Regions from separate parts of the Rhodoferax ferrireducens T118 genome, predicted to be linked through region 1. Evidence: predicted binding sites of a transcription regulator. Region 1 holds the regulator's gene; each other region holds the start of a gene.
The links. The regulator LexA, encoded in region 1, represses DNA repair genes until DNA is damaged. The targets are predictions, from matches to a motif close to ACTGTATNNNNATACAGT.
Positions count from the first base shown of each region.

Region 1 (7,749 bases):
CACATTAGACGCCGCTGCGCTTGTCATGCCAGACCGGGAAGGTGCAGCGAACATTCGACACTTATCGGGTACGCAAAGCCATAGCTGATTTTTTCACCCACGACCCTACACGGGCGGGAAACGGGCGCTTTCGCGCTGGTCCAAGGTGCGATACTTCACTTGCTGCGGTTGAATTTCGTGTCCGCGTTAGTTTCAAAAGGGTGGAGGACGGCGTCGCCTGCCCCACCAGGCAGCCAACCAGAAATTCAGGGTGATGCGTATGCGGGGAAAGTGGGTTTCGTTTTTTTTCTGGTTCAAGGTGACGTTGGCATCATCGCTGCTGCTGGTGCTGGTCGTCGCGGGCCTGCTGGTCGCGCACGAGCTGCGCACGTCGGACTATCAGGCGCGTTTCTTTGCCGGGCTGGCGGGCAAGGCCAGTTACACGCTCGGTGCCGGTCCGAGTCCGTCCATCCGTTTCCCGCAGAGCGCACCCTATGACGATCGTCTCGGTTATTCGCTGCTGCCGGTGTTTTTCGGCAAATTGCGAACGCGGGATTTCGAGATCATCCAGCAGGCCCGGATTTCAGCGGACATGGCCGATATTGTCGACAAAGGTTATTTCGCCCCCTATCCGGAAAAGATCCAGGGCGGTCTGAGCATCCTCGATTGCCACAAGGACAGTCTGTTTCAGGAGCGCTATCCGAAACGGGTGTTCGAACGCTTTGACGACATCGCACCCTTGCTGGTGCAAAGCCTGCTGTTCATCGAGAACCGTGAGCTGCTCGATCCAGAGCACCCCAAACGCAACCCGGCCGTGGAGTGGGACCGGCTGGCCCATGCGGTGCTGATCAAGGCCCAGAGCACCCTCACCGGCGACACCAGAACACCTGGCGGCAGCACGCTGGCGACCCAGATCGAAAAATACCGCCATTCGTCCGAGGGGCGCACCTCATCGGTCCAGGAAAAATTGCAACAAATGGTGTCGGCCGCCTTGCGCGCCTACCAGCAGGGTGAAGATACCAGCGCGGTGCGGCGCCAGATTGTGCTGAGCTACGTGAACACGATGCCGCTGTCCGCCAAAGCCGGCTTTGGCGAAGTGCACGGCCTGGGCGATGGGCTGTGGGTCTGGTACGGGCGTGATTTCAAGGACGTCAACCGCATTCTGAACCATGTGCCCGCGCAGACCGGCGATGTCGGCGAGCAGGCGCAAATTTACAAACAGGCCTTGAGTCTGCTGATCTCGCAGCGCCGCCCTTCCTATTATTTCGACGCCGATGAAGCCGAGCTGGAGCAGCTGACGGACAGCCATCTGCGCCTGCTGGGCAGTGCCGGTGTGATCACGCCGGCACTGCGCGATGCCGCGCTCCAGGCGAAGCTGAACCGGCGCGCCGACAAGGTGCCAGCGCCAGCGGTATCTTTCGTCACGCAGAAGGCGGCCAATGCGGTGCGCACCCATCTGACCGGCTTGCTGGGCGGCAACCGGCTGTACGATCTGGATCGGCTCGATCTCAGCGTCGCCAGCACGCTGGATGCGCCGGTGCAGGCAGCCGCGACCAACCTGTTGCGCGAGTTGCGCGACCCGGCCAACGCCCGGGCGGCCGGACTGTCGGCCAAACAGTTGCTCGACCGTGGCGATCCGTCCAAGGTGGTCTACAGCTTCACGCTCTATGAGCGCGGGGCCGAGGCCAACTATTTGCGGGTGCAAACCGACAACTTTGATCACCCGCTCAATATCAACGAAGGCACCAAGCTCGATCTCGGCTCGACCGCCAAACTGCGCACGCTGGTGACCTATCTCGACATCATGGACAAGCTGCATCAGCGGCTATCAACACTGGACAAGGCCCAATTGCATGCGCTGGAAGTCGACCGGCAGGACGTGTTGACGCGCTGGGCCGCCGACTACTTTGCCACGACTGAGGACAAGAGCCTGAGCGCGATGCTGGATGCGGCGCTGGAGCGGCACTATTCCGCCAGTCCGGCAGAAGGGTTTATGACCGGCGGCGGGCTGCACCACTTCAATAACTTCAAGCATGAGGACGATGGCCGTGTGATGTCGGTGCGCGATGGACTGCGCAACTCAGTCAATCTGGTGTTCATCCGGCTGATGCGTGATGTCGTGCACCACTACATGTTCCTGACCCCGGGCTCCTCGGCCAAGCTGCTGCGCGATGCCGACGATCCGCGCCGCGCCGCCTATCTGGCGCGCTTTGCCGACAGCGAGGGCCAGGTCTTCATGCGCCGTTTCCTGGTCAAGTACCAGGGCAAAACCGCACAAGAGGCGCAAGAGCTGCTGCTGGGCAACGTGCGCCCCACCGCCTCGCGGCTGGCCGCCATCTTCCGCACCCTTTTCCCAGAGGCGCCGCTGGACCAGTTCACAGCCTGGGTGAAGGACAATTTGCCCGACGGCGTCAATCCGGCCGAGCCCAAGCTGGCCAAGCTCTACGAGCAGTACGCGCCAGAGCGGATGTCGCTGGCCGATCGCGGCTACCTGGCGGGTGTGCATCCGCTGGAGTTGTGGCTGGTCGGCTATCTGCGCAACCATCCGGGCGCGAGCCAGACGCAGGTGATGCAGGCCAGTGTGGCCGAGCGCCAGACGGTCTATGCCTGGCTGTTGTCCACCCATCGCAAGCAGGCACAGGACAAGCGGATTCTGGGCCTGCTCGAAGGCGAAGGCTTTCTGGAAATCCACCGTCAGTGGGCGCAGATGGGCTATCCCTTCGAATCCCTGGTGCCCTCCTATGCAAGCGCGCTGGGGGCCTCGGCCGACCGCCCTGCCGCGCTGGCCGAACTGATGGGAATACTCGTCAATGATGGTGTGCGTAAGCCAAACACACGCATCGAGTCGCTGCACTTCGCGGCCGCCACGCCTTATGAAACCCTGCTGCAGTACAAGCCGGCCAAGGCGGAAAAGGTGCTGGCGCCCGAAGTGGCGCAAGCGGTGCGCGGCGCCATCCGGCGGGTGGTGGAGGAAGGCACCGCGCAACGTGTGAAGCATGCCTTTGTGCGGCCTGACGGCAGCTTTGTCGCAGTCGGCGGCAAGACCGGCACCGGCGATCAGCGCTTCGATACGTTTGGTGCGGGCGGGCGCCTGATCGCCTCGCGCGTGGTGAACCGCTCGGCGACCTTCGTCTTCAACATCGACGAGCGATTCTTCGGCACGCTGATCGCCTACGTGCCGGGCGCGCAGGCCGCCGCCTTCGATTTCACCAGCGGCCTGCCGGTGCAATTGCTCAAAGTGCTGGCACCCAAACTGATGCCGCTGATCATTGGCGGTGCCGGCTGCGCGCCAGGCCACGCTGGCGAAAGCGCGGACCATCTCTAGCGTCACCAAGCGATGGCGCAGGCCCGGCCGGTCAGGCTTGCATCAGTTCCAGCATCAGCGCAATCCTGGCCTTGACCGGTGACAGGCCCTTGGAATGCGCAAATTCCGAACTTTCTGTCGCCAGCACACGGCCAGTGGCGCAGCGGGTTGAGCGCACCACCCTGACCCCAAGTGCTTGCGCGCGGCGCAGTGCTGCCTCCAAATCCTGATGAATGGTGCCATTGCCGGTGCCGGCCACCACCAGGCCACGCAACGGCACCTGCGCGAGTTGCGCATCAGTCTGACCCTGCGCGCCAGCCGCAGACACCGGAGCCAGCAGTGCATCCACCAACGCACCACTGGCGCCCGCGTAGTTCATCACAATTTCCACCCGTGGCCAGTGGCTCACAGACGCTATCTCTTCGATAGCTACATGAGCCCGGTCGACGGGGGCTAGAGGCCAATTCTTTACCAAACGCACCGCACCCTCCTCGACATACGCCACAGCCCCGGCGTCACCCGAACTGAAGGCATCGAGCCGGTAGGTGTGAACCTTTTGCACATCGGCCGCCGCATGCACCGCACCCGCACACACGGCCAGCACGCCACAAGCGCCGGTGGTGGTGGCCACGACAACGGCATCCCTGATATTTTGCGGCCCATCCGGCGCCACGCTGGAGGCTGGCCGCATGGCACAGGTCAGGACCACCGGCTTGGCTGCGAGCTGTCGCGCCGGCAGCACGGCGTGTAAAAAATAAGCCGTTTCTTCCAAGGTGTCGGTGCCGTGGGTGATGACGATGCCGGTGACGTCGGCTTGCGCCAAATGGTGACTGACCCGCTGCGCCAACTGCTGCCAAACCGCGAAACTCATGTCCTTGCTGTCAATCTGGGCCACTTGCTCGGCCTCCAGCGTGCGCCCGGCCAACACCTGATCAAGCCCCGGCACCGCCGCCAGCAATTGACTCACACCGACCTGGGCCGCGGTGTAGCCGATGTTGTCGGCGGCGCTGGCTGCGCTGCCGGCAATCGTGCCACCGGTAGCCAACACAAGCACTTTTTCAATAAATTTTGCAGCCATCACTTGCCAATCTCCAAAAACTGATTAAAAATACAGTTACTGAATACAACAACAGTGTGTATAAAGTAACAGCAAGACCCACCGTACCGCAAAGGAGTCGCCATGCTTGGAAGCCCTAAACTCACTGCCCGCCAGCAACAAATTCTGGACCTGATCCAGAACGCCATTACCCTCACTGGCTCGCCACCGACCCGGGCCGAGATCGCCACCGAGCTCGGTTTCAGGTCTGCCAACGCCGCCGAGGAACACTTGCAGGCGCTGGCGCGCAAAGGCGCCATCGAACTCGTCAGCGGCACCTCGCGCGGTATTCGCCTCAAGAGCGAGGCACTGCGCTCCATCAACGAATCCCGCAGCAAACAATTTCCCCTGTCGCTGCCCGGCCTGTCACAACTGATGCTGCCCCTGATTGGCCGCGTGGCAGCGGGCTCGCCGATTCTCGCGCAAGAACATATCGACCAAACCTATTACGTCGAAAGCAGCCTGTTCCAGCGCAAACCCGACTACCTGCTCAAGGTGCGCGGCATGTCGATGCGCGACGCCGGCATCATGGACGGCGACCTGCTGGCCGTGCAATCCACGCGGGACGCCAAAAACGGCCAGATTGTGGTGGCACGCCTGGGTGATGAAGTCACCGTCAAGCGCTTTCGGCGCACCAAGGACCTGATCGAACTGTGCCCGGAAAACCCCGACTACCAGATCATCGTCGTCGAACCCGGCGAGCCCTTCGAGATTGAAGGGCTGGCAGTTGGCTTGATCCGCAACACCATGTTGATGTGAGCGGTGATCAGGTTTTGAATTGAAAGGTTTCAAATGAGCTCTGCACTCCTGGCTGTTCCCGCCATTCTGGCGCCGCTGCAATCGTTGTGGCGCTGGCTCATGCCCGCTCTACCCAACCTGCCCGGCAGCTCGCGCGGGCGCTCCACACTCTCAGGCCAACCGTCGCGTCACTACGAACTTGCCAGGCATTCAATGGCCAGCAAGCTGCATGGCACGGGGGGCAAGCGGCCCGCGCCCGGCCATGATTCAGCCCGGCGCCCGTTGCGAGTTGTGCGCGTGATGGAAGCCGGCCAGACGCCGGCCCAGGTCGGTCGCATGGTGATTTCCGGCCGCATGGCCGACGTCTGTGCCGAACTCGATCGTCTGGCAGCGTGCGAAGCGGCGCTGTACTGAAACCAGTTCACCACCATTCGTGTCTCTTTTTTGTGCGCTTGAAAAATAGCCGCGGCCAAGTCCACGGGCCGTGCCAAGGCACAATCAGGGCCTATGAATATCGTAATTCTTGATGATTACCAGGACGCGGTTCGAAAACTCGAATGCGCAGCCAAACTGGCGCCCTACCCGGCCAAGGTTTACACCAACACAGTCAAGGGGCTTGGGCAGTTGTCGGTGCGTCTCAAGGATGCCAGTGTGATCGTGCTCATCCGTGAACGCACGCAGCTGCCGCGCGCCTTGATCGAGAAACTGCCCAAGCTCAAATTGATTGTGCAAACCGGGCGGGTTGGCTCGCACATCGACCTGGACGCCTGCACCGAGCTCGGGATTGCGGTGGCCGAGGGTTCCGGGTCGCCGGTGGCGCCGGCCGAACTCACCTGGGCCTTGATCCTGGCGGCCATGCGCCGCCTGCCCCAGTACATTGGCAATCTCAAGCATGGTGCGTGGCAGCAATCGGGTTTGAAAACGGGCTCGATGCCACCCAACTTCGGCTTGGGGATGGTTCTGAAAGGCAAGACGCTGGGTATCTGGGGTTACGGCAAAGTCGGCCGGCTGCTGGCGGGCTACGGCCAGGCCTTTGGCATGAAGGTGCTGGTCTGGGGGCGGGCACCGGCGCGTGAACGCGCTATTCTGGACGGGTTTGAAGCGGCCCTGAGCCGGGATGATTTTTTTGCCCAATCCGATGTCCTGTCGCTGCACCTGCGCCTGGTGGATGAAACGCGCGGCATTGTCACACTCGATGATCTGACGCGCATGAAGCCAACCGCCCTGCTGGTCAACACAGCCCGCGCCGAGTTGATCGAGCCCGATGCCTTGATCAGTGCCCTCAACCGGGGGCGGCCCGGCATGGCGGCGGTCGATGTTTTCGAGACCGAGCCGATTTTGCAGGGGCACGCCCTGTTGCGGCTGGAGAACTGCATTTGTACACCGCACATCGGCTATGTCGAGCAGGACAGTTATGAGCTGTACTTTGGCGCAGCGTTTGACAACGTGATCAACTTCATCAAAGGCACGCCGACCAACATCGTCAATCCGGGCGCCTTGCAAGTTGAGCGGCGGCGCTAGTTTTACCGGGATACAGCAGGCATTTGGCGCACATTTTCGCCTTCGGTGCTGATGCCCCATCGCTTGGGCACCTGGCCCGGCCTGGCGTCAAAAAGAGCTTGATTCAATCCGGTTCGCGGCCAGCAGTTGCACCACGGCCTCGGTCAGTCGCGCGCCGGCACCTCGGTGGGTGCGGGCAAAGGCATCGGCGGCGTGCTGTGCTGCGCGTAGCGCGCTGGCCTGGCAGGCCAGCTTGGCGGCCGCTTGCAGCCCTTCCATCATGGTCGCCACACGCTGCGCCGCGCCCGCTGTCTGCGCCTGCTCGGCGGCTTCAGCAAAGTTGAAGGTGTGTGGACCCATCACCACCGGGCAGCCACAGGCAGCGGCTTCGATCAGGTTTTGCCCCCCCAGCGGCTCGAAGCTGCCGCCCAACAAGGCGACATCGGCCAAGCCGTAGTACAGCGCCATTTCGCCCAGGGAGTCGCCGAGCCAGACCGTGGGACGCACTGACTCAGCGCCATCCAGCGCACCCGGCGCAGGTGGTCCGTCGTGCCAGGCACTGCGCCGCGAGACCGCAAAGCCATGGCGCTCGATCAGCGCGGCCACCGTGTCAAAGCGCTGCGGATGGCGTGGCACGATCAGCCACTGAACTTCACCTACTATAGAAATAGTAGCATCAGTCTCAGTAGCAACGGAGGCTGGAGGCCTGAATGACGCCAAAGCCTGAAGCAAAGCCGCTTCTTCCCCCTCGCGCGAGCTGGCCAACATCACAAGCGGCCGCCCGCTCTGGTGACGCCATCTCTGGCCAATGGTCAACTGGTCGGCGTTGGGCGTGGCGTCGAACTTGAGGTTGCCGAAAACACCTTGCACAGGGGCCCCCAGGGCCCGCAGGCGTAACGCATCAGCCTGCGTTTGCGCCCACACCGCCGTCAGGGCGCGGTAGGCCGGCCGTGCCAACCAGGCCAGCTTGCGCGTCTTGCGTTGCGACTGCTCACTCAGTCGCGCATTGGCCAGCACCAGCGGCACGCCGCGTTGCGCACACCCGGCCACCAGATTGGGCCAGATTTCGGTTTCCATCAGGATGCCCATACGCGGCTGGAAGTGCGCCAGAAAACGCTGCACCGCGCCCGCA
Region 1 covers NC_007908.1:3,297,015-3,304,763, forward strand. The annotation lists gene RFER_RS15130 (transglycosylase domain-containing protein) at 260-3,304, shown strand; gene RFER_RS15135 (asparaginase) at 3,336-4,361, opposite strand; gene lexA (transcriptional repressor LexA) at 4,464-5,138, shown strand; gene RFER_RS15145 (hypothetical protein) at 5,172-5,531, shown strand; gene RFER_RS15150 (D-2-hydroxyacid dehydrogenase family protein) at 5,625-6,638, shown strand; gene RFER_RS15155 (3-deoxy-D-manno-octulosonic acid transferase) at 6,726-7,749, opposite strand, start outside.

Region 2 (7,749 bases), 2.2 Mb from region 1:
ATGTAGGCTTCGATCACCAGCGGATTCTTGGACACCTCGGCATACGGGCCGTCCGCAATGATGGCGCCGCGCTGCAATACCGTGATGCGGTCGGCAATTTTTGACACCACATTCATGTTGTGCTCCACCATCAGGATGGTGCGCCCGGCAGACACTTTCTTGATCAGTTGCGTGACCCGATCCACGTCTTCGTGGCCCATGCCTTGCGTCGGTTCATCCAGTAGCATCAGTTCCGGCTCCAACGCCAGTGTCGTGGCCAGCTCCAGCGCGCGCTTGCGACCGTAGGGCAGATTGACGGTCATCTCGTCGGCAAAGTCCTGCAAATCGACCTCGGCCAGCAGTTGGCGGGCCCGCTCATGCAGGTGCAACAACGTGCTTTCGGCTTTCCAGAAGTGAAACGAGGTGCCCAGATTGCGCTGCAGCGCGGCGCGCACGTTTTCCAGCACCGTCATGTGCGGGAAAACTGCCGAAATCTGGAACGAGCGAACAATACCGCGACGCGCCGTTTGCGCGGGCTTCTCAAACGTGATGTCGGTGCCATTGAACAAGATGCTGCCACTGGTCGGCTGCAGAAACTTGGTCAGCAAATTGAAAAAGGTGGTTTTGCCTGCGCCGTTGGGACCAATCAGCGCGTGGATGTGGCCGCGCCGAACCTTCAGGTCCACGTGATTAACCGCCACGAACCCCTTAAATTCTTTGGTCAACCCACGGGTCTCAAGAATGAACTCCACTGACAAATTGCTCTCCGGCTGTCTGGATGACAGTTGACAGACGCAGCGGTCCGCAACACGAACGTGCATGCTAACGAGTTGCACTGTGACGCGTTAGCGGGTAAGCACTTAGGTAGTTTTACTGTCCGAACGACAGGACAAACAGCGCGGACCCGCGCATTGCGCCCAAGTCCCATTGACCGCCCAGTCCACACTGCGACGCAGCGAGTTACCGCCTCTTCGCACTGGCACACAACAACTATTCATGGAAAGTTTATTTCTATATAGACTAAATATTGAAATATTAGAGTCATATATAAAATATATGAAATATAAATTCAATTAATTTTTATATTTATCTGCAAATTTCTTTCAGGTTCTCATACCATTAAGCACCAATTTCTGGAGCAGTCTATGTGTGGCATCGTCGGCGCGGTATCAAACCGCAATATCGTTCCTGTCCTGGTGCAGGGCCTGGCCCGGCTGGAGTACCGCGGTTATGACTCCTGCGGCGTGGCCGTCTATGCCAACGGTTTGCAGCGGGCCCGAAGCACAGCCCGCGTCGCCGAGCTGGCCGAGCAGGTCAACGCCAGTCATCTGGAGGGCAGCACCGGCATTGCCCACACGCGCTGGGCCACACACGGCGCCCCGCTGGTTCACAACGCCCACCCGCACTTCAGCCATGGGCCTGGCGCAGATGCCTTGAACCGCCCCGGGCGCATTGCGCTGGTGCACAACGGCATCATTGAAAACCACGATCAACTGCGCACCCTGCTGCAGGCCAAAGGCTATGTGTTTCAGAGCCAGACCGACACCGAAGTCATCGCGCACCTGATCGACAGCCGCTATGACGGTGATTTGTTTGAAGCCGTCAAGGCCGCGTTGGAGCAGTTGCGCGGCGCCTACGCCATTGCCGTCTTCTGCAAGGATGAGCCACAGCGCCTGGTTGGCGCCCGCGCGGGCTCGCCGCTAATTCTGGGCGTTGGCCGAGACAGCCAGGAGCATTTCTTGGCCAGCGACGCGATGGCACTGGCTGGCGTCACTGACCAGATCGTGTACCTGGAAGAAGGCGACATCGTCGATATCCAGCTTGGCAAGTACTGGCTATTTGACCGACTCGGCAAACCGGTCGCGGCGGCGCAACGCCCGATCAAGACCGTACACGCGCACAGCGGCGCGGCCGAGTTGGGACCGTATCGCCACTTCATGCAAAAAGAGATTTTTGAACAGCCGCGTGCCATTGCCGACACCTTGCAAGGCGTTGACGGCATCGTGCCCGAACTGTTCGACCAACAGATGAACCATGCGCCGGGCAGCAACGCGGCGCATGTTTTCAAAGAGATTGACTCGGTGTTGATTCTGGCCTGCGGCACCAGCTACTACAGTGGCTGCACCGCAAAATACTGGCTGGAAAGCATCGCCAAAATCCCCACCCAGGTGGAAGTGGCGAGCGAATACCGCTACCGCGAGTCGGTGCCCAACCCGCGCACCCTGGTCGTCACCATCACCCAGTCCGGAGAAACAGCCGACACCCTGGCCGCTTTGCGCCACGCCCAAGGTCTGGGCATGACGCACACGCTGACCATCTGCAACGTCGCCACCAGCGCCATGGTGCGCGAATGCGAGCTCACCTACATCACCCGCGCCGGGATCGAAATTGGCGTGGCGTCGACCAAGGCCTTCACCGCGCAACTGGCCGGCCTGTTCTTGCTGACGCTTGCGCTGGCGCAAGCCAAAGGACGCTTGAGCGAAGCCGAAGAAACGCGCCACCTTATAGCCATGCGCCATTTGCCCGCCGCCTTGCAAGCCGTGCTGGCACTGGAACCCCAGGTGATTGCCTGGTCCGAAGACTTTGCAAAAAAAGAAAACGCACTCTTTTTGGGCCGCGGCCTGCACTACCCCATTGCACTGGAAGGCGCACTCAAACTCAAGGAAATCAGCTATATCCATGCCGAGGCCTATCCGGCGGGCGAGCTCAAGCACGGCCCGCTTGCCTTGGTGACCAGCGCCATGCCGGTGGTCACGGTGGCACCCAACGATGCACTGCTGGAAAAGCTCAAGAGCAATATGCACGAGGTGCGCGCGCGCGGTGGCGTGCTCTATGTACTGGCCGACGCCGATAGCCACATTGAGTCGGGTGAAGGCATTCACGTCATTCGCATGCCCGAGCATTACGGCGAACTCTCGCCACTGCTGCATGTGGTGCCCTTGCAGCTGCTGGCCTACCACACGGCGTGCGCCAGAGGCACCGATGTGGACAAGCCGCGCAATCTGGCCAAGAGTGTGACGGTGGAGTAGTTTTTTGCAAGTGAGTTTGACTATTGCTTTTATTATTAAAGTCTGTAAATTGGCATTAAAGTCTGTAAAAAGTTGATTGTGAAAATAAAAGGTGCCAGCGACTGAGGTGCATTTGTCCATGTGACCTATATACATCTCTCCGTCGCCAGCTCCCGAATCAGCCAAAAACCAGCGGAAATTGTCTGACGCGAGCAACTAAAGTCTTTGACAGGTCTTGGCCATCTGCTGACGTCCACGAAAGTCAGCTTCTGGAATCTCAAATAGCAAAGTTGGATTTGCTTCGAAGCAGCCGACCGCCGGCGGCTCCTGTGTGCCCATTGCGGTCAAACGCCTCGCAATCTTGGTGTGTCGTTTGCGGTCGTTCAACCCAGTGAACCAATGAGCGGTGGTTCTGTGTCGAAAGGTGTCGCGCCGCCCAGCATACCAAACAGGACTGACGGCGAAAGTTTGTTGGTGGAACGATCCATCTTTGCGCACTCGCCCCCCCTTCCCCTTGTTTCCTTCGTGCCAGTCCTACTGATGTGAAAGCACATGCTAATTTCTCGATGATGCAACCCTATGGCATTTGCTATTACTTGACGTATACTGGACAAAAATACAGCTCCATCAATTACACATTGCAGGACTGGCCAATATGGGTAAAGAAACAACCATCGAGTGGACACATCACACGTTTAACCCCTGGTGGGGTTGCGTGAAGGTGTCGGCTGCGTGCGACCATTGTTATGCGGAAACTTGGGCCAAACGCCTAGGTGACAAAGTCTGGGGTGCAAAGTCTGATCGTAAATTTTTTACCGATGCTCACTGGAAAGAGCCACTGAAGTGGGATCGCGATGCTGAAGCAGCAGGCGTTCGACGCAGGGTGTTCTGTGCGTCCATGGCCGACGTATTTGAAAATCGCCCAGATCTTGTCCAACCTCGGCTTCGCCTGCTTCAGCTGATTGACGCAACACCACATCTTGATTGGCTTCTGCTCACCAAACGCATACACTTGGTGCGTAAACAGCTGCCAGTTGGTTATGAATTTCCGGCCAACGTGTGGCTTGGTGCTACCGTCGAAAACCAAGATTCTGCAGACAAGAGGATCAAACACCTTCTTGACTTCACTACACCAACCGTTCGATTTTTGTCTTGTGAGCCCTTGCTGGGACCCATTGATCTGAAGAAGTGGCTTAAATTCAGTAACAAAGGAACCAGGGTCGATTGGGTAATCGCTGGCGGCGAATCGGGACCCGGTTCACGGCCTATGGAGCCACATTGGCCAGACGGTCTCAGAGAGCAATGCACTTCTGCCGGCGTTGCCTTCCACTTTAAGCAGTGGGGGCATTGGGCTCCAATAGAGTTGGCCGTTGATGCAATGACTCGTCGAACGCCAATTCATGTCGTGATGCGAGACGGAGCTGAAATCAAACTCGTCGGCATTGGAAAGGGAAAAGCGGGCAGAACCTTGGGCGGGCAACACTGGGACCAGTTTCCCAATTCCGTCGTTAGCTCATAGAAACTTCTCCAACTCCTCGAAAGGTCTGGGCTTGGCAAAGAAACACTACGACTGGGCAGAGGGGCCCGCAGAGATCGATGCGCACAGCCTAACCAAGCATGAGGTACTTGTTGGCTATTTACTGCGCTATTTACAACAACGAACCTTAAATGCCAGAGGTCGTGAGCGCCTTCGCATTACTCTGGTTGATGGCTTTTGCGGTGGTGGCCTGTACACAATACGTGGACAGTCGAAATTAATTCTTGGCTCCCCTCTTCGAATGCTGGCTGCAGTGGATGAGGCACGGATACTCGTCAACAAGGATCGAACCAAGCCACTTGAACTTGACGTTCAATACGTGTTCATTGACAAAGATGCAAGCGCAGTCTCGTTTCTAAGCAAGGTTCTACAGGAGCGTGGCTACGGAGCGGCCATTGGCAAAAGCATCCACCTGATCCACGAAGAATTCGCCAAAGTCAATGATGCCGTGATTCAACTGATCAAGCGTCATACACCAAGAGCAGGCACTGCACTCTTCTTTCTGGACCAGTATGGCTACATCGACGTTCCAGCAAACTTGATTCAACGTATCTTTTCTGAACTCCCAGGGAGCGAGGTGGTATTGACATTCCACGTATCGTCTTTCGCTACCTATACCAACGATCAATTCACTAATCACGTTTCAGGAAAATTGGCAATTGACATTGGGAGCGCGCTCGGTGGCAGGTCAATTGAGAAGCTCAAAGAAGATGACGCTGACTGGCGCAGGTTTATCCAAGCCGCTCTATACCAGGCACTGGTACGAAATTGCGGAGCCCAGTTCTTCACACCTTTTTTCATTAGGGGCGAAGGTAGCGGACATGGTGAGTACTGGTTGGTTCATCTATCTCAACATCCGCGCGCCCAAGATGTAATGAAGCAGGTGCATTGGAAGCACCAGAACCATTTCGTGCATTACGGTGGTGCCGGTTTAGACATGCTCGCGACTCACACAATGGGGTTCAGACAGGAATTCAATGGCGGATTCCAATTTGATGATGTAGCACGTTCAGAGTCGACGAAAGCATTGGTTCAACAGTTGGCAACCAATGTCTATGTTCGAAATGTGCCAGTTCAACTCGGTGAATTATTCTCGTCCACGTGCAACACCTCCCCTGCGACATCAAGTATGTATAAAACTGCGCTTGAACAGTTGGCGGGCCAAAGTGACATCCTTGTCACTTCAAAGAATGGGAAGCGAATGACGCGCGCCAGGTACATGAGTGATACAGATGTGATTGAACGCAGTCGTCAATCTAGCCTCTTCAGCACTTCAATGGGCTAGGTCAAATGAACTTCCAACTCGCGCAAGACAAAGACCCTTATCCGAACCTGCCAATTGAGCTTGGACGACAAGGAGAGGGTGTGGGCCGCTGGGTGCCAGAGATGAAACACACCTACCTGGCGAAGTATGTTGAGGCGACACGACGGGCACGTGAAAAATATCGCCATCGAATTTTCGTAGATCTTTTTTGTGGGCCAGGTCGAATTCAGGTGAAAGATGAGCAAATCACTCGTCATGGAGGCGCGCAGATTGCATGGCAACATTCCAAGCTAGATCAGGTGCAGTTCACATCCTGTCTTGTCGGCGACCTTGATGAAGAAAGGGCCTCCGCCTGTGGGCAGCGTCTCACTGCTTTGGGAGCGCCCGTCAAGTTTTTTCCCGGACCAGCCGCATCAACCGTGGACCAAGTTCTGAAAGAAATTCCGCAGAACGCTTTGTGTTTGGTTTACTTGGACCCCTACAACCTTCAGTACCTGTCCTTCAGCATTATTGAGAAGTTATCGCGACTAAAGCGAGTGGACTTTGCGATTCACTTTAGTACCATGGACTTGCGGCGCAACGTACTGATGGAGTACAACCCTGAACGTGCTCGATTTGACTTAGCGGCCCCCGGATGGAGAGATCATATCGATCCAAAAGCATTTGTGAGAGGCGATGCAGACGAAGCTTTTTTTGAGTATTGGTGCGGCCTCGTGACCGCACTCGGATTCACTATCAGTCAACGCATTCCTCTAATCCGTGATGACGGGAATCGTCCCTTGTATCACCTGGTATTCTTCAGTCGACATCCACTACCGAATAAGATTTGGGGTGAAGTTGCACAGGGAGTCAATCGGGAATTCAACTTCTAAGCTTTTTGGGGTCTTCAGCGTGCGATTGCTTCACGCGGCTCCTCAGGCAAACATTGAAGTCTGTCGAAGGGCATTAATTTTTTCCGAGAGGTCGATTTTTTCTTCGGCTTTGCGCTTTGCGTGATCAGACATGCATGCAACCAAGTGGATCAACTGCTCGACATCGCCAACAGTCTTGAAGTCTTTTTCTTTGTTCACAAATACGACTGACTTCTTCTTTCTGTTGAGTAATTCGATGACGTTGCTCAACGTCCCCGTGCTTTTTGCGTCCCACACCATCAGTCCATAGTCCGCTACCTTGGCCATTTCAATGTCTTTCGCGGTGAAAAAGGCGCGGGTGCCGGGGGTAAACGGAGGCTCGACGTTGGTCTGTGGCCAGTCGCCGACGTTATTGCGTGCGCTCGCGCCGCTACAGTACACAGTGACTTGACCAGCACCTTTTGAAAACAGATGGTTCTGGATCGACGTGTCGGCGCCATCGGCATCGCCGACCACGATATCAAGCTTCTGATCGACAACCTTGTCGATCCGATCCTTGACTTTGCGGTCAAGGTTTTTAATGTTGATTGATCCTGCAATAAATACGGTCGTCATGTTTATTAGCCTCTGTGCGTTAGTGTAGCCACATAGATTTTTTTGATCTTTGGGTGTCTGCTTAACACTGTGCAAGCCGCTTCCATGGATGCACCGGTGTGGTATAGGTCGTCGATTACTAGAGCATTCCACGGCCCTTCAGTAGTGAACCCATCAGTTGTTGTCAAAGTAAACCCAGACTTAGTCAAAGCCTCATTTTTTTCATCCTTCGTTGTGAGATTTTTCAGTGAACTTCCGCCGGCCTGTTTGGCAAGCAAATTTTCGAATACGGGTAGCCCTGATAGTTTGCCTAATTCTTTGGTGACTTCCAGTACGGGTTGTCTCGTACGGTGAGTCGAAGCGGCCATTGGAATCAGAAGACCAACCGCCGAAAGCTTGGGGAAAACGTTATCAAAAATGGCTTTGGCTAGGGGAGCGACCTGCGACCAATCCTGCTTGTACTTCAGCTGATAGGTGGCCTCTCCTACCTCCGTTCTGACGTTATCAAACTTGTCT
Region 2 covers NC_007908.1:1,143,141-1,150,889, reverse strand. The annotation lists gene RFER_RS05385 (ABC transporter ATP-binding protein) at 1-737, opposite strand, end outside; gene glmS (glutamine--fructose-6-phosphate transaminase (isomerizing)) at 1,125-3,008, shown strand; gene RFER_RS23340 (DUF5131 family protein) at 3,643-4,506, shown strand; gene RFER_RS05370 (three-Cys-motif partner protein TcmP) at 4,538-5,809, shown strand; gene RFER_RS05365 (three-Cys-motif partner protein TcmP) at 5,815-6,660, shown strand; gene RFER_RS05360 (hypothetical protein) at 6,703-7,254, opposite strand; gene RFER_RS05355 (ComF family protein) at 7,260-7,749, opposite strand, start outside.
Region 2: the regulator LexA is predicted to act here: its motif matches at 3,593-3,610, upstream of RFER_RS23340 (DUF5131 family protein).

Region 3 (7,749 bases), 2.0 Mb from region 1:
CCGCCCGGATGCTGGCTCAGGTGGCGCGGGAAACGCTGCAACTGGGTGCTCAGATCGAGCCAAAGCTGCAGGCATTCAGCGGGTGGCGCCACGTCTGCCGCCAGCAGCGCCAGCGCTGACTGCAGCCGCTCAACCAGCACCGTGCGGCTGTACATGCCGGGATGCTCTTTGGCCAGCGCGCTGATCAGCGCCTCGGGAACAGCCAGCGCGCGCCCCACATCGCGCAAGGCACTGCGCGGACGGTAGCTGATGACCACGGCGCTCAAAGCGGCGCGCTCACGTCCATACTTGGCGTAGATGTACTGGATCACCTCTTCGCGCCGCTGGTGCTCAAAATCGACGTCGATATCAGGGGGCTCGTTGCGCTCCCTGGAGATGAAACGCTCAAACAGCATGTTCATGCGCGAAGGATCCACCTCGGTCACGCCCAGGCAGTAGCAAACCGCCGAGTTGGCGGCCGAGCCGCGGCCCTGGCACAGGATGTGGCGGCTGCGCGCAAAGCGAACGATGTCGTGCACGGTCAAAAAATACATCTCAAAGTGGAGTTCCGTGATCAGCGCCAGCTCGTGGTCGAGCTGCTGCTGCACAGATGCCGGCGTGCCCTGCGGGTAGCGATTGAGCGCGCCCTCGGCGGCGTAGCGGCGCAGGGTTTGCGCCGCTGACAAGCCCTCAAGCACCGTCTCCAGCGGGTACTGGTAGCGCAACTCATCAAGGCTGAAGGTGCAGCGTGCCGCCACGGTGAGCGTGTTGGCGAGCACGTCGGGCGAATAAATGGCGGCCAGGCGCTGGCGCGAGCGCAGGTGCGCTTCGGCGTTGGGCTGCAGCGCGCGGCCGCAGTCAAACACCGGCTGGCCCAGCCGCACGGCGCTGAGCACATCCTGCAGCGGCTTGCGCGAGCGCACATGCATGTGCACGTTGCCGGCCGCCACCAGCGGCACGCCGGTGAGACGGGCCAGTTGTTGCAGCCGCTGCCCCTGCAGCGTGTCATCAGGCGCCAGCAGCAACTCGACCAGCAGCCACAAATTTGAGCCAAACAGGGCTCTAGCCCTCGTCGTTATTGCGCAAGCAGCTTCGAAATGAAGAGCAGACGGCAGCCCCAGCAAGACCTCGCAACCGCCCAGCAGCGCCCAGGGGGCGTCCTGCCAGAGCAGCCGATACTGGCCTTTGGGCGCGGCCCGGCGCGCCTGGGTGATGAACTCGCACAGGTCGCCCCAGGCCTGCAGATCGTGCGGCAGCGCCACCAGCCGAAAACCGGCCTCAAGCGCGCCGCCGCCGGCCCCATCAGCCTGCGTCACCGCAAACTCGGCCCCGGGCAGCAACTTCAAACCCAGTTTTTTCGCCTCGGTATGCGCGCGCACCACGCCCGCCACCGAGCACTCGTCGGTCAGGGCCAGCGCCGCGTAACCCAGGGCTGCCGCACGCGCGACCAGCTCTTCCGGGTGCGAGGCACCGCGCCCAAAGCTGAAGTTGGACAGGCAATGCAACTCGCAATAGGCCGGCACGGAGGCCGGCTCAGTCGCGGGCACGACCGTTTCAAGCGAACAAGCCATGCAAATACCATTGCGGGTCGGCATTGACGGCTGCGCCCTGCCCGCTCAGGCGCTCGCGGTAAACCCACAACAAGCCAGACTGCTCGCTGCGGGCCAGAAAATAGTCGCGCAAGGCGCAGTCATCTGCCACCCACCAGCCAGCCTCAAGCCGCTGCGGACCGGCCACCAGCGTCAACGGGCCCAGGTCGTGGGGACGCTTCTGGTGCACCGCGAGCTGGCGCGGTGTGGCCAGCAGCCAGGTCGGATACAGCGCCGAGCTGTATATATCTTTTAGGCCTCTAGCCCCCGTCCTTCCTTCGCAAGTAGCTATCAATTGTGAAGCATTGACCGCAGCTTGCCAGACTTGCATTTTTTCCGGCCGGTGCTCGTCACAGGGCTGCATCTGCAGCACCTGTTGCGCGCCCAGGCGGGCGCTCAGACGCTCCAGCAACTGCTGCAGACTGTCACCGGAGCGGCGCGCATCGGGCAACAAACTGGCCGTTTCACCCGCCAGTTTTTGCGTCTCCAGCGTGCGCAATCGCAGGGCGTGCACCGGCGCGGGCAAGGTCACGCGGGCCAGCTGCTCGCCCGCCAGGCGCAACAGATGGGCCATGTCCGCGCTCGGCTCGGCACTGCGCAGCGGCAGTTGACCCTGGGTCGCGGTGTTGCGCCGGGCGTCCATGCTCCAGCACAACTCCAGCGCCAGCACGCCCCGATGGCGCAGCTGCAGCCACAACTGCAACTGCTGGAACAAGCGGCGTGCGCCAAACAGCAGCGCCGGAGCGGTTTCGACCTGGGCGCCCAGCGCCAGCGTGACATCGAACACATCGGGCAGCGCCAGCCACGGGTAGAGCTCGGGCTGCAGGCCGTAGGCCCGGTCCAGCGCCGCCAGCAGGGGCGCGCCAAAGCGCCGTGCCACACCGCCCCGGGGCAGGGCGCGCAACTGGCCCCAATGGTTGCAGCCGAGCCGCTCTAACGTGGCCAGATGGGGCCGGGCCGCCGCCAGCGTGTGCAGCGGCAGATCGTCAGGACTCGTGCGTGCCAAGGTCTTGTCCTGGAGCCGCGCATACGCTATTAAAGAAGTAGCGCCTCGCGCATACTGGACGGTGGCTACCGGCTTATTTGATGTATAAATTTGGCGCAGGAGCGCGCGCCAGCCACCCCACAGGCGCTCACTGGCCGACACCTCCAGCAGCAGCGCATCATCCAGCCGCGCGACCTTGGGCGTGTACTGCAGCGCCCAGCCACCCAAGGCGGGTATCGCATCGGGATCAACATCGGCCTCAGGCCCCGGCCGCAAGGCAATCCAGTGCATGACCGGCCTCCTCCCTGGCCACAAGCTGCTGACCAGGCCCTGGGTTGTCACCCCGCAAAGCCAGCAGCACCGCCAGGCTGGCAGGGCGGGCGCTCAGCACCAAGGTGCGCGCCAGCGGCGCGCCGCGCCGCTTGAGAATCTGCACCCGCAAGGCGTCTGGCGCCACACCGGCGCTAGAGGCACGAACCAGCAGCAGGCGCAGCACGGCGGGCGAGGACTCACTTTGCGCCGCCGCCGGTCGCAGCACAAACAAGAGCTTGCTGTGGGTCTGGGCGGCGAGTTGCAAACGCCGCAGCTGCTCAGTGCGCACCTGCGGCAACCAGGCCAGCACCGCCGCCACCTCGGCACAGCGCAAGGCCTGCTCGGTCGCCCACAGGCGCGCCGCAGGCGCAGCGGCGCCAACCCACAACAGCCGCCGGGCATCCAGGCCCTGCGCCGCCAGCCCGGGGCCAAACGGCACCTGTGGCGGGCCCACCAGCACCACCGGGCCGCAGGTTCGCGTCAACGCCGGCAGCAACAGGCGCCACTCCTGGCAAACACCGGGCGGCTGCAGGATTTCGCTGATCGCCCCCAGTGGCCAGCCACCCCCGGGCAACTCGGCGTCCAGCGCGCCATGGCCGCTGGCAACCGTGGCTCCGCCAGCGCAGGCCAGCGCATCGGCACGCCAGACGGCGGCGCCAAAGTCAAGAGAGGCAACAGACAAGGAACTCGGCAGCATGAGCAATCACTGAAAATCAAGGGCAATTAACTGTATAAAACAACAGTATAGTGAATTACCTGGCTTGCGTCTTGTCGATTCGCTTCCACGTTCGGCTCGTTATCATCCGGCCATGCCGACCCGCTCTTACGCCCACCTTGACAGCGCCGCCTGGGGCCGGGCCTTGCTGCGCGGGGCGGCCAGTTGGTGGCAGATGATTCACCTCGGCGCCATCGTGCTGGTGCTGGCCCTGTCGCCTTCGACCTACAACCGCATCAACCGCGCCATCACGTCGCGCCATATCTACGCCAGCACCTGGCAGGTGTTGCCCTGGTTCACGGCCATGGCCGCCCTGTTCAGCCTGGTGCTGATCCGCATCGTGGTGGTCACGGCGCTGAACTACGGCCTGTCGCAATACGCCCTGCAGATGGTGGTGCGGGTGCTGGTGCTGGAGCTCATTCCGCTGTCGGCGGCCCTGTTTGTCGCGCTGCGCGCCGGGATGACGTTCAACGCGGGCGCGCAAACCAACGCCCGACCGAGCCCCTTTGACCCAAGTGCGCCCCTGAGCCTCACCCGCCTGCGCGCTGACGTGGTGCCGCGTGTGCTGGCGGGCGCCTTCTCGGTCCTGACGCTGGCCATGATCAACAGCGTGATTGTGCTGGTGCTGGCCTATCTCATCGTCTATGGCTTGTCGCCCTGGGGGCTGCCGGGCTACACGCGCACCGTCGGCCATGTGTTCGATCTGTCCGTCACACTGGGCTTTGCCCTCAAAACTGTTTTCTTCAGTCTGGCCGTGGCCGTGGTGCCGATGGCCGCCAGTCTGGAAGCGGCGCGTGACAACACCAGCGCCAACGGTGTGCAGCCCGGTGCCGCGCGCCTGTTTTTGGTCCTCTTGTTGATCGAGGCCGCCTCGCTGGTGATCAAGTACATCTAAGCTCACATCGTATGGAACCACAATCGCCACCCTCATCGCCACCCGCCGCGCCGACCCCGGCAACCATCGCCCACGTCGAGTTCAGGGCCATCATGCTGCTGGTCCTGGTCACGGCCCTGATCTGCGGTTTTTTGCTGTACGTGATGTACGCGCGCGGCGTGTTCGAGAAAACCCAGCAGCTGGTGCTGGTGGCCGACGACTCCGAAGGTGTGCTCGTCGGCATGGATCTCACCTTCTCGGGCTTTCCCATCGGCCGCGTGCGGCGCATCGAGCTGGCCTTGGACGGCAAGGCGCGCATGGTGATTGACGTGCCTCTCAAGGACGCGCCCTGGCTGCGTACATCAAGCATCTTCACCATGGAACGCAGCATGGTGGGCGAAACCCACCTGCGCGCCTTCAGTGGCATTCTGAGCGACCCGCCCTTGCCGGCCAACGCGGAGCGCACCGTGCTGCGCGGCGACACCAACGCCGAAATCCCCCGCATCGTGGCGTCGACCCGCACGCTGCTGGAAAACCTGGAGAACATGACCGGGCCGGAGTCCAATATCAACACCAGCCTGAGTAACCTGAAAACAGTCAGCGAGCGCTTGACCGGCCGCTATGGGCTACTCAGCGGCGTGATGGGCAGCGAAGACAACGCCAAAAAAATCATCGCCACGCTGGACCAGACCAACGCGCTGCTGGCCAAGGCCGATCAACGCATTTTTGGCGCCAAGGGCGTGATGGACAGCACCCAGGCTGCCGTCGATGGCTCGCAGGTGGCAATTCGGGAGCTCACCGGCGTCTTGACCGACGCCCGCGCCAGCCTGAAAAAAGTCGATGCGGTGCTGGCCGAGGCCCAGGCCGTGGGCGCCAATGCGCGCGTTGCCAGCGCCGACCTGGGTGCGCTGCGCGCCGAGGTCGAGATCAGCCTGCGCAAGGTGACGCAACTGGTGGAAGAGGTGAACCGCAAATGGCCTTTTGCGCGGGATACGGAGATTAAATTGCCCTGACGTTTTTTCTCGTTATCTGGTTTTTGATTGTTAATGTTCTTTTGATGTCTGTATTCCCCCCCTCTCCCCCAGCCCCTCTCCGCCCCCGCCGGGGCGGAAAGGGGAGCTAACAGCCCCATTTGGCCAACTCTTTAATGGTGGGAAATTTGTTTCTTGATGGTGCGCTGGCCTCAAAGTTTCGCCATGGCATTGACAGGCTGATCACCCAGGCAGATGCTGCGCTGGTTTGCAGTCTTGGTTTGGCCGCCAGCCTTCAATTGACGGGATCGGCCGGTTCATGAGTTACCGCCACTTTGAGGCCAGCGTGCGGCCGAGCGTTTATTTCCCACCGTAAAGGACGCGGCCAAATGGGGCTGTTGGCTCCCTCTTCCGCCCGGCGGGGCGGGAGAGGGCGGGGGGAGTGAGTGGGGGAAAAGAAAGTTAAGAATTGAAGCCCAGCAAAGGCCACGGCCGATGGAATCGTCAAGCGTAAAAAGATTGAAAGTAATGAATCCAAATCAATCAGACAAAAAAATGACTTCAACCAAACGAACACATCCAAGCCAGCACCAGACCAGCGCCAGTCACTGGATCACCCTGCTGAGCGCCCTGCTCTTGAGCGCCTGCGCCAGCAAGCCGGTGCCTCCCGACTGGCAAACCAATGCCTTTGCCGCGCTCAAGGATTTTTCAGCGGCTTACCTGAAAGGCAACACGCGACTGGCCGATTTTGAGTTTGCGCGCGCCAAGTCCGAGATCGCGAGCACGGGCCGCGCCGACCTGCTGGCGCGCGCCGAACTGACGCGCTGCGCGGTGCGCCTGGCCAGCCTGGAATTGGATCAATGTGCCGGTTATCAAACGCTGGCCGCCGAGGCGAGCCCTGACGAGCAGGCTTATGCGGCATTCTTGACCGGCCAGTGGCGCGACCTGGATGTGGCGCGGCTACCGGTACCGTACCGTGCCATCGTTTTGACGGCGGCGGCCAAGCAGCCGTCCGACCCGCAACCCAGTGCGCTGGCCGCCATTGAAGACCCCTTGTCACGCCTGATCGCTGCCGGTGCACTGCTGCAAAGCAGCCGCCTGACCGGCGCCGACATCGCCCGTGCCACCGATACCGCATCGAGCCAGGGCTGGCGTCGCCCGCTGCTGGCCTGGCTGGGTGTGCAACTCAAACGCGCGGGTGATGCACAGGACCCTCAGTCAGCCAGCCGGATTCAGCGCCGGATTGACCTGGTTTTGCAAGGCGCGCCAAAAAACCCTTAGGCGCACCCACAACCCTGATCAAACTTTGTCAGTGGACTTCGCTCGTTGCGGATTCCAGCTGAACAGGGGCCGCAGCAACTCGCTGAACGCGACCAGGCCGGCGCCCAAGGCGGCAGCAATCGTGCGCTCAACGCGCTGAATTTCCTGGGCCCGGAGTTCACCGGCATATTGCTCAATTTCAGACCTTTGAATGGAAGTCATGATTTTTTCCTTTTCATGTTGCGACGCAACATTTCATGAAGTGAACTGTAATTACATGTTGACTCAATGACAATCAGTGTTCATGGACAAACATTGATGAATATTCGTCCATAATCGCGCCATGGACCGTTCCGCCGAGATGACCGCTTTTGTCCGCGCCGTCGAAACCGGTGGGTTTACCGCCGCCGCGCGCGAGATCGGTCTGACACCATCGGCCTTGTCCAAATTGGTGACGCGGCTTGAAGACCGATTGGGCGCACGACTGCTGCAACGCACCACCCGCCGCTTGCAACTGACCAGCGAAGGCGAGGCTTTCTACGCGCGTGCGCGCCCGATTCTGCTGGCCATGGATGAAGCCGAGGCCGAGGTCAGTCAGGCCGGATTGAGCCCGCGTGGCTTGCTGCGCCTGCAATGTGGAACGGCCTTTGGCATGCACCAACTGGCACGCACCATCCCGCATTTCCAGGCTCTTTATCCAGATGTGCAATTGGACATCACCATCAGCGATCGGCCGCCTGCGGACATGAAGGAAGGCATCGACCTGACGATCCGCACCGGACCACTGGACGACTCCTCCATGGTGGCGCGGCGCATTTGCACGCTGGAGCGGGTGATCTGCGCCGCCCCGAGCTATCTGGCGCTGCATGGCACGCCGCGCACGCCGGACGATTTGCAGCGGCACAACTGCCTGTGGATTTCGAACCTGCCCGCACTGCGGCGCTGGCCTTTTGACACCGAAGATGGCATCCGCGTGGTGCACATCGGCGGCAATGTCGTGGCCAACAATGCCGAAACCGTGTTGCAACTGGCGGTGGCGGGGGTGGGTATCACGCGTCTGACCA
Region 3 covers NC_007908.1:1,307,927-1,315,675, reverse strand. The annotation lists gene RFER_RS06165 (error-prone DNA polymerase) at 1-1,550, opposite strand, end outside; gene RFER_RS06160 (hypothetical protein) at 1,534-2,844, opposite strand; gene imuA (translesion DNA synthesis-associated protein ImuA) at 2,813-3,562, opposite strand; gene RFER_RS06150 (MlaE family ABC transporter permease) at 3,675-4,475, shown strand; gene RFER_RS06145 (MlaD family protein) at 4,487-5,467, shown strand; gene RFER_RS06140 (hypothetical protein) at 5,981-6,706, shown strand; gene RFER_RS06135 (hypothetical protein) at 6,725-6,907, opposite strand; gene RFER_RS06130 (LysR family transcriptional regulator) at 7,029-7,749, shown strand, end outside.
Region 3: the regulator LexA is predicted to act here: its motif matches at 3,592-3,609, upstream of imuA (translesion DNA synthesis-associated protein ImuA).